Regions from separate parts of the Delftia sp. Cs1-4 genome, predicted to be linked through region 3. Evidence: riboswitches for the same ligand, from Rfam matches in the RefSeq annotation. Region 3 holds a riboswitch; each other region holds the start of a gene.
The links. Region 3 has a riboswitch for glycine ahead of DELCS14_RS02350 (D-amino acid dehydrogenase). Riboswitches for the same ligand answer to the same signal wherever they lie in the genome.

Region 1 (3,273 bases), 2.3 Mb from region 3:
CGTCTTCGGGCGCAATGCCGATATGGCGGGCCACGAATTCGGTGGCGTTCTCGAGGGCGGCAAGGGGCTGGGTGGAGGACATCAGCATGGAGGGACCTGTCTCAAAAGCTGAAAAGCGCCAGGGCGGGCCCTGGCGCCCGTCCTGGCCGGAAAGTGGCGTCAGTTGCTCTGTGCGAAGGCCGTGTAGGCGGCTTCGTCGAGCAGCGCGGCCAACTGGCCTGCGTCGCTGAGCTTGACCTTGAAGAACCAGCCTTCGCCCAGCGGGTCGCTGTTGGCCAGGGAGGGGTCGTCGCGCAGGGCTTCGTTGACTTCGACGATCTCGCCGCTGACGGGCATGTAGACATCGGCGGCGGCCTTGACGGACTCGACCACGCCGGCCACATCGCCCTGGTTGAAGCTGGTGCCCACGGCGGGCAGATCGACGAACACCACGTCGCCCAGCGCATCCTGCGCGTGGAGGGTGATGCCGACGATGGCCGCGTCAGGGTTGGCGGCGTTGATCCATTCGTGGTCCTTGGAATACTGGATGCTCATGGCTTGCTCCGATAGAAACTGAAAAGAAACCTGTGAAAGGCGGTTTGAGAAAGGTCAGTGCGCACTGTAGCGGCATGCGATGGCAGGAAAAACGAATCCGCCGAACTCGATCCACGCCAAGCGCGCAGGCTGTCCTCAACCGCGGTGATAGCGGGGCGCCACGAAGGGCGTGGCCTGCACCTGCATGGGCACGGCCTTGCCGCGCACCATGGCCTGCAGCGTGGTGCCGATGGCGGCGCTGCCCGGCTCCACATAGGCCAGTGCCACGGGCTGGTTCAGCGTGGGCGACAGCAGGCCGCTGGTGACCTCGCCGACCTTGCGGCCGCTGGCATCCAGCAGCTCCGTGCCTTCGCGCACGGGTACGCGCTCCAGGGCCACCAGGCCCACGCGCTTGCGCGTGAGCAGCTCGGGCGACTGCAGCTGGGCCAGCACGGTGGCCGCGCCGGGAAAGCCGCCTTCGCGCTCGCCACCAATGCGGCGGACCTTCTGCACGGCCCAGTTCAGGGCGGCCTCGGCCGGGGTGGTGGTCGTGTCCAGATCGTTGCCGTACAGGCACAGGCCGGCTTCCAGGCGCAGCGAATTGCGCGCGCCCAGGCCCACGGGCCTGACTTCGGGCTGGGCCAGCAGGGCACGGGCAAAGGCCTCGGCGTGGCTGGCGGGCAAGGAGATCTCGAAGCCGTCCTCGCCGGTATAGCCGCTGCGCGTGATGTACAGCTCGGCGCCTTCCCAGTCGAAGTAGCCGCCCGTCATGAACACCAGGCCGGCCGTGTCGGGCAGCAGGCGCTCCATGGCGGCTGCTGCCTGCGGGCCCTGCAGCGCCAGCAGGCCCCGGTCGAACTGGGGCTCGATTTCACAGCGCTGGCCGATGCGGGCCTCTATGTGCGCCAGGTCTTCGTGCTTGCAGGCGCCGTTGACGATCAGGAACAGGTCGTCCTCGCGGCGCACGAACATCAGGTCGTCCAGAATGCCGCCCGCGTCGTTGAGCAGCAGGCCGTAGCGCTGGCGGTGTTCGCCCAGGCCCAGCACGTCCATGGGCAGCAGCGATTCCAGCGCCGCGCCGGCATCCGGGCCGCGCAGGCTGATCTGGCCCATGTGCGAGACATCGAACAGGCCTGCCGCCTCACGCGTGTGCAGGTGCTCGGCCATCAGCCCCTGCGGGTATTGCACGGGCATGGAGTAGCCGGCAAACGGCACCATGCGCGCGCCCAGTTCCTGGTGCAGGTCGAACAGCGGGGTCTTGAGCAGATCGGTGGTGGAGGCAGCGGTCAAGGAGGGACTCTCTTTTCGGCAAGGGGCAAGGCACAACGCCATCCCGGAATCCCGGGATGTCCTGCCCTGCTGTCCGCTTTACCTGAGAGATTCACCCGCACCTTCCATGCGTGGGGCTTGCTCCTTCGGTGGATGGGGCACACCGCCGTGCCCTGCATCTCTCTCCAGCTAGGAACGCCTGCGGCCGTGGCGGCAGGCGGTGCCAGTCCTTTTGCCTGAGCGTTCGGGACGAACCCTGCGCCTTCGGCGGTGCCGCTGCCTGTGACCATTGCGGCCGGGCGGGCACTCTCTCCTGACCGGCGCATTCTAGCTGCGGCCAGCGCCCGCGCGGCTTCGGGATTTCCGCGGGCCGGCCCCAGCTCCATGCGCTTGCCTGCATGGATGCATTTGCAAATTGCATAACTGTCTAAAAAATCTCCTACATTGAGATGCATCGATATATGAAATCTCGTGAGCGAGAAGGAAGAAGCGCACATGCAGCAGACGCTGGGAGACACATTGGCCTGGCCGGCACGTTACCTGCCGAACAAGGAGGCCCTGGTCGCGTGGGAGGGCGGCGAGCGCCGCGCCTGGACCTACGCCCGGCTCGATGCCGAAGTCAACCGCCACGCCCACGGCCTGGCCGAGCTGGGCATAGGCCATGGCGACGTGGTCGCGGCCTTTCTCTACAACACGCCGGCCTTTGTCTTCACCATGCTGGCGGCCGCGCGCCTGGGCGCCATCTTCAACCCCATCAACTACCGGCTGGCGGCGCAGGAGCTGGCCTTCATCCTCAAGGACGGTGCTGCGCGCGCCCTGGTGTTCGAGCACGAGGGCGGCGAGGTGGCCGCGCGCGCCCAGGCCCTGCTCAAGGCCGAAGGCGGCGGCACTGGCGCAGGCATCGAGCACTGGATCTTTGCCGACGATGCCCCGGCCGACCCGCTGCCGGTCTGGGCCACGCAGCGCCTGTCCGCCCTGGCCAGGGGCCGCAGCAGCGCGCCGCCCCAGGCCCATGTGCGCGAGAGCGACCCCTGCATCCTCATGTACACCAGCGGCACCACGGGCCGGCCCAAGGGCGTGCTGCATACGCACCGCAGCAAGCTGGCGCACAACGCCCTCATGCACCAGACCATGCAGTTCACGCGCGACGACGTGGGCCTGGCCATGGCGCCGCTCAACCACACGGCCGAGCTGCACACCAGCTTTTTGCCGCGCCTGCAGGCCGGTGCCACCCAGGTGCTGCTGCGCCGCTTCGACGTGACCGAGGCCTGGCGCCTGATCCGCGAAGAGCGCGTGAGCTTCTTCTTCGCGGCGCCCACCATGGTCACCATGCTGCTGGCCGACCCCATTGCCTCGCCCGAACAGGCGCCCGCGCTGCGGCTGGTGGAGTACGGCGGCGCCTCCATGGCGCCGCACCTGATCCGCGAATGGACACGCAAGGTCGGCAGCGACCTGGTCCAGGTCTACGGCACCACCGAGATGGGGCCCTGC
Region 2 (3,273 bases), 3.0 Mb from region 3:
CACGTGCAGCCCTGGCGCCCACAAACTGGTCCCTGGGGATCGGCTTGCCTTCCTGGTCCCAACTGCGCCAGCACCCCCGGTCTTCTTCGGGCGCCACAAGCGATGGTGGAGGGCTTTCCGGCAGGAAATGGCGCTAGGCCGGATTGGACATCAACACCTGCCCACCCCGGCTCACCAGGCACAGACCTATAGGCAGATGCTCGATGAAATCCGAGAACAGCGTTTTCTGATCGGCTACCTGTGCATCGAAGGGGTCCTGATCGCTGGCACCCGCGCCCTGCACGGCGCTGCCATGGCCCGCCGTGGCAATCGCCAGCTGCGCCCGCAGCCTGGCGTTTTCCTCCCGGAGCAGGGCAATCTCTTCAGACTCCTGGATCATGGGGAATGGAGCGCGGCTTCGGGTGGAGGAGGGGGTCAGATCGCCGCTGGCGGGGACGGCGATTTTGGTTTGGGGATCATTGCTGTGAGTGGATGGTTGGGCTGGCTCGTGAGGGCGACCTCAAGACAGGCAAGTGCGGGGCTTCCTCCGGCATCTGGACAGAGCAGCGCTGCCGTTGCGCAAGATCAGCAACTCATTCACGGCGGCGGCCCTCATCAGGGAAAGCTGGCTGATGCAGCTGTGTGCTGAAGAAAAAGCACAGGGCCGCCAGGCTGCGAATGCACCTGGAAGCCCGGGGCTTCAAGGCCGCTGTGCTGCGCGCCAGCGTGGATGCATCGAAGCGAGAGCATTGGGTGGCTGATCAGAGAGTTGCTTGCCGCCTAGCTGTCCATTCGGCAAAACACAAAAGCCCCGGCAGGAACTTCCTGTCGAGGCTTTTTTGGTGGGTGCGATGCGTCCTAGGTCTCAGGCGCTCTATTCTGACGAAATATTAAAAATTGTCTCAATTAACAAATGTTAACAGTTCTACGAGAACTAATTCGCTTCATCGAAGTAGACACACTTGACTTTGGTCAAGTAGGGTAAGGAAACTGAAAGCCAGTAAATAGCGCATCTGACGTAAGATGACCTGGCAGGAGAAAGAGGTAGCCTTTACCTCTGCCGAAGGCGCAAACTCCCATAAACGCTCAGGTTCCCCTCATCCGGGGATGTACTGCACATCTAACACGCCGTCTGGAGAGTCGCTGCAATCGCTGTAGCGCGCCGAAGGAGCAAGCCTGTTGTCTGGTCAACAGGTGAATCTCTCAGGTACCGAGGACAGGGGGAGCGGCATCTATACCGTCTTTGGCATCCACCGCCATTTCAGACACGGTATACATCAATGAAAGATTTGGCCATGAGCTACAAAGCTATCTTGGCATTGGGTCTTTTTGCCGTTCTTATTTGCATTCTTCAAAATTCTGGTTCTCTCGCATCATTTTTCGGCGAGAAATCGAATATTTCAGAAGATGCGAATGGCAATGCGTGCCGGCCACCGCCCACAAGACATCCACTGATTTAGAAGATCGACATTCACACGGGAAAACCATCTGCGTTTGCACTGGTTAAATTCGTCGTGTCGGTTCGATGATTTGATCTTGATAGATCATTAATTTTTGATTTTTGGGCTTTAAATAAAACCACTGGATTCAATGTGGCGGTTAATGCTGCTTGATAGATTTATAGCCTCAAAAATCAATAGAGCTAGGTGCCAATGATGGTTGCAGATCAAACAAAAAACACTAGATATAAAAGTACTGGTTATTCCGCAATTCGTACTGTCCTGGCTTTTTTTTGCGGATTTTTTATTTGTTTCGTACCAGTGATAATTTATGTTGCAAATGAAATAGAAAAAACTCTGCCAGATGTGGCTAACCTTTTTCACCATCGACCCGCCCAACCTCTAAGAATTTACGCAGCTAGTGAGGAACTGCTGGCTGAATATGGCGAAGAACGTCGTGAGATAGTCTCAATTAGAGAGTTTCCTCGGGCTCTGAAAAATGCAATTATCTCAATAGAGGATGCAAAATTTTACCATCACAGAGGCGTGGATTATTCTGGAGTATTTAGAGCGGTAGTCAGAAATATTGCTAGCCAAGAAAATTCCCAGGGAGCCAGCACGATCACCATGCAAGTAGCTCGCAATATGTTTCTTTCCAAGGAAAAGAGCTATATAAGAAAAATTGCAGAGATCATGTTGGCGTTCAAGATTGAAGCACTTTTCTCTAAAGATCAAATACTTGAAATCTACGTAAACGAAATCTTTCTGGGTGAGAGATCCTATGGGTTCGCAGCCGCAGCATCAACTTATTTCAATAAGAGTTTGAGTGAGTTGAGCATTTCAGAATCCGCCGTGCTAGCTGGCCTCCCTAAGGCTCCATCAGCTTTTAACCCAGTCGCAAACTATCAACGAGCAATGATTAGGAAGAACTATATTCTAGAAAGAATGAAGGAGCTTAATTATTTGAATCAAGAAGAGTTTCTTCAAGCTATTTCAGAAGAAGTAAAAATTACAAAGAGGGCTAACACCAGGGATTCCTCTGTGCAATTTGCAGTCGAAGAAGCGCGCAAAATGATCTACGAACACTATGGGGAAAGCACATATAAGGAAGGTTTTGATGTCGAACTAACAATAGATACACGCCTACAAAAGGCTGCTCATACGGAATTAAGAGATGGGCTGATGCGCTTGCAAAAAATTCGCGGATGGGAGGGCGTGGAGGGAAGATTTAATGTCGAAGAAAAAGTACTGGACAAAAAAAATATAGAAAAATTTCTCATTAACTTCCCAGATAGTGGCGTATTCAAAGCGGCCGTTATCACCGAAGTATTACCCAACGGAATTGTCAAGGCAATGTTCAGAAATGGTGAGGTGATTACATTATTTTCTGAGTCAGGTGCATATTCCGTCTTGGAACTGACAAAAAGTTCTATTTCACGTAAACGACGAATTGAAAAAGGAACGGTGGTACGTGTAAAACAGCACGCCCAAAATAAATGGGTGCTTAGTCAGAAGCCACATATGGAAGGTGCCATGATTGCAATGGATATGCAAAGTGGGAATATTCTTGCAATGACTGGGGGATTTGATTTTTCTCTCAACAACTTTAATCATGTCACTCAAGCTCAAAGACAAACTGGCTCCACATTCAAACCGTTTGTGTATGGTGCAGCTATCGAAAAAGGATTCTTTCCCGGATTCATCGTGGATGACACACGTCGAGTAGTCAAGCCGGCGCAGCGAGGTAGCGCATCCTGGGCTCCAAGAAATTATGCAAACAACTATGAAGGTGATATCACCATTCGACGCGCATTTATTAGGTCGAAAAATGTGGCAACAGTGAATGTGATGGAAG
Region 3 (3,273 bases):
TGGAGCTGGAAGGCAGCGACTGGCAGCCCGCGCTGACCACGGTGCGCAGCACGCTGGCGGCCATTGCGCCGCCGGGCCGGGGCATGGCCCACGGCGTGCTCACCGAAGAGGCCCAGGTACTGACCCTGGTCGGGCTGGACCCGCTGCGCCAGGGCGTGGCCCTGTCATCGGCCGTGGAGGCCGGGCATTCGGTGATCTTCTGCCGCCGCCAGGCCCAGGTCGCGCGCCAGGAACTGCTGCAACTGGGCGCTGCGCTGCGCGATGCGGCGGAGCCCGAGGAGGCGGCGCCCGAAGGCGAGGCACAGCCCCGCATCCGTGGCGCCATCTACATCAGTTGCCGGGGCCGCGGCGGCGGCCTGTTCGGCGGCCCCGATGCCGAACTGCGCACCCTGCGCCACGCACTGGGCGATGTGCCATTGATCGGCTTCGTCGCAGAAGCCGAGATCATGGACGCCCGCCTGCACCGCTTCGCCGGGGTGTTGACGGTGTTCACTGCTTAGGCGTCGCACACGCCGTACACGCCGTACACGCCGTACACGCCGTACACACGGTACACACCGTCTGAACCTCAGACCGCGCGCGGGCGCACCGTGCCTGCGCTGCGATCCGGGTCCATGGCTGCGGCCCCCAGAAAATCGAAATCCACGGCCGGCTGCCTGCCGCTGACCAGGTCGGCCAGCGCCATGCCGGAGCCGCAGGCATGGGTCCAGCCCAGCGTGCCGTGGCCGGTGTTCAGGAACAGGTTGGCGATGGGCGAGCGTCCGATCAGCGGCACATTGCTGGGCGTGGCGGGGCGCAGGCCGCTCCAGAACTGGGCGCGCCCGGTATCGCCGGCGCCAGGGAACAGCTGCTGCACGCGCCGCACGATGGCCTCGCAGCGCACGGGGTCCAGGTTGCGGTCGTAGCCGTTGAACTCGGCCGTGCCGGCAATGCGCAGGCGGTCGCCCTGCGCGCCGGTGTAGCGCGAGAACACCAGCTTGAACTCATCGTCCGTGAGGCTGACCTGGTAGGCCTTGGCGGGGTCCAGCACCGGCAGGGTCACGGAGTAGCCCTTGGCCGGGTAGATGGGCAGGTGCAGCCCCAGCGGCTGGGCCAGCAGCGGGCTGAACGAGCCCATGGCCAGCACATAGGCGTCGCCCTGGATGCGTTCGTAGCGGCCATCGGCATTGGTCACCTCCACATGGTCGATATGGCGGCTGGCGCCCGCACCCGTGGTGCGCAGCGCCATGACGTGGTGGCCGTGGCGGAACTGCACGCCCGTGGTGGTGGCAATGCGTGCCAGCTCGCGCGTGAATAGGTTGGCGTCGCCCGATTCATCCTCGGCCGTATAGGTGGCGCCTGCTATCTGCCCGCGCACATGGGCCAGGGCCGGCTCCAGGCGCACGGCTTCGTCGGCGTCGATCAGGCGGCGGTCGCAGCCCAGGGCCTGCATCTGCTCGGTGGGCTTGAGCGCGCCCTCGAACTCGCGGGCGTTCGTGTAGAAGTGCAGGATGCCCTGCATGCGCTGCTCGTACTGGATGCCGGTGTCCGACCGCAGCTGCTGCAGAGCCTCTCGGCTGTAGGTGCCCAGGCGAACGATCTGCTGGATGTTGTGGCGCGTGCGCGCGGGCGTGCAGTTGCGCAGGAAGGACAGGCCCCAGAGCCACTGGCGCATGTCGGCGCGAAGGCGGAACAGCAGGGGGGCATCCTGCCGGCCCAGCCAGCCCAGCAACTTCAGCGGTGCGCCGGGGTTGGCCCAGGGCTCGGCGTGGCTGACCGAGATCTGCCCGCCGTTGGCAAAGCTGGTTTCGGCGCCGGGCGCAGCCTGGCGGTCGATGACGGTCACTTCATGACCGAGAGATTGCAGATAGTAGGCCGAGGCGGTGCCGATCAGGCCGGCTCCGAGAACGATGACGCGCATGACAATGCCCTTTCAAAGGCATGTGCCGGTCACGCGGAAGCTGATAGCTATGGATTCAATAGCAAGCAGCCGGCGTCCGTCGTGACGCAGCTGCCGCTCCCCCTGTCCTTGGTACCTGAGAGATTCACCGCCGTCCATGGGAACGGGGCTTGCTCCTTCGGTGCGCCGCATATTGCGTGCGGCGGCTCTCCAGACGGCATGTTGTGTTTGCAGTACGGAACCTGAGCGTGTATGGGAGTTTGCGCCTTCGGTGAGGCTCGGCACCGTGGTGCCCGCCTGCTCTCCTGCAGGGGCGATTCTATGTGGCTTGCGCAGCCGGTTCCAGTCGTACTCGGGATACCACCAGTTACTACCTGTATGTGGTGTGGTCGATTCAGGGTATTCCCTAGATCGCTCAAGCGCCTCCCTCGTAGCGCTGGCACGAGTCTCCGACTGCATGTAAAAAAACTATTGAAATAGAAAAAAACATGATTTAGCCTATCGATGTGTGCAGTGGTTTGTCAGTGCATGTTCTGGTCGATTGGACCTGCATGGGTTAACCATGAGTTGTGTATATGTCTGATAGGCGACTTACCGTTGCACAGGTGCAGGTCCATGGAAACTGGTCCGGCACTGAAAAAATACAAGCACGGTGAATATGGTTTGTGGAGGGAGGAATGATTTGCGTCGCAAACCCGACTGAAGGTGTGTCCGGCTCAATGGGCAGCGGAGCAGCTCGCAAACGTTGATGGAAATCCACCTTTTTGATTGACGCGCAGGATCTGCGCGAAACATTTTGCTTCCAACCTCACCGGCTGCAAGGTGAGTTGTGAGCTCGTGATTCAAATAGAACTATTCGAGGTACGGCGATGCAAATGCGCTGGGTACAACTGATGGCTATTGCCATTGGGAAAATCATTTTCCTGTCATATCTCCTTGAGAAAACGGGGAATATCATGCATGCTCTCAATCGCCTGCCTGGTTCGGCATTTTTTCGCAAGTGGCGTGCAGCGAAGTGCCTTTTCTCTTTGCTGCTGCTCTCATGCGCGGGTATCTCATCCACGGCACTGGCGGCGACCGTCGTCTTCACGGTCACAGACAACAGCGACGCTCCCAATGCCAATGCAACGACACCAACCACCTGTGTCAGCACGTTGGGGGGCACCTTTGCTGGCGCATGTACGCTGCGAGCGGCCATTCAGGCAGCCAACTACACGCTGCAAACGCTGGATCCGAGTGCCGATGTTTCCATCGTCTTTGCGCCGACACTGACTACGTCGGTACGAACCATACAGAGTGGGACATCCAAGGATGCGGCCGGAAACCTCCATCCGTATGTCGACAATCAGACGGTTTACGTGCGCTGTGCCAACACATTCGTCAGCGGAGCCCAG

Region 1: another riboswitch for glycine. It lies ahead of gcvT (glycine cleavage system aminomethyltransferase GcvT); the one in region 3 lies ahead of DELCS14_RS02350 (D-amino acid dehydrogenase).
Region 2: another riboswitch for glycine. It lies ahead of DELCS14_RS15470 (PBP1A family penicillin-binding protein); the one in region 3 lies ahead of DELCS14_RS02350 (D-amino acid dehydrogenase).

What each region holds. Positions count from the first base shown of each region.
Region 1 is NC_015563.1:2,859,753-2,863,025, forward strand. Features, by position in the region: gene gcvP (aminomethyl-transferring glycine dehydrogenase) at 1-88, opposite strand, end outside; gene gcvH (glycine cleavage system protein GcvH) at 160-534, opposite strand; gene gcvT (glycine cleavage system aminomethyltransferase GcvT) at 670-1,845, opposite strand; glycine riboswitch at 1,863-1,981, opposite strand; glycine riboswitch at 1,997-2,108, opposite strand; gene DELCS14_RS12555 (fatty acid--CoA ligase) at 2,278-3,273, shown strand, end outside.
Region 2 is NC_015563.1:3,526,436-3,529,708, reverse strand. Features, by position in the region: gene DELCS14_RS31250 (signal transduction histidine kinase) at 134-379, opposite strand; glycine riboswitch at 1,102-1,209, shown strand; gene DELCS14_RS15470 (PBP1A family penicillin-binding protein) at 1,635-3,273, shown strand, end outside.
Region 3 is NC_015563.1:513,384-516,656, forward strand. Features, by position in the region: gene DELCS14_RS02345 (FIST N-terminal domain-containing protein) at 1-500, shown strand, start outside; gene DELCS14_RS02350 (D-amino acid dehydrogenase) at 569-1,900, opposite strand; glycine riboswitch at 1,993-2,103, opposite strand; gene DELCS14_RS02355 (invasin domain 3-containing protein) at 2,755-3,273, shown strand, end outside.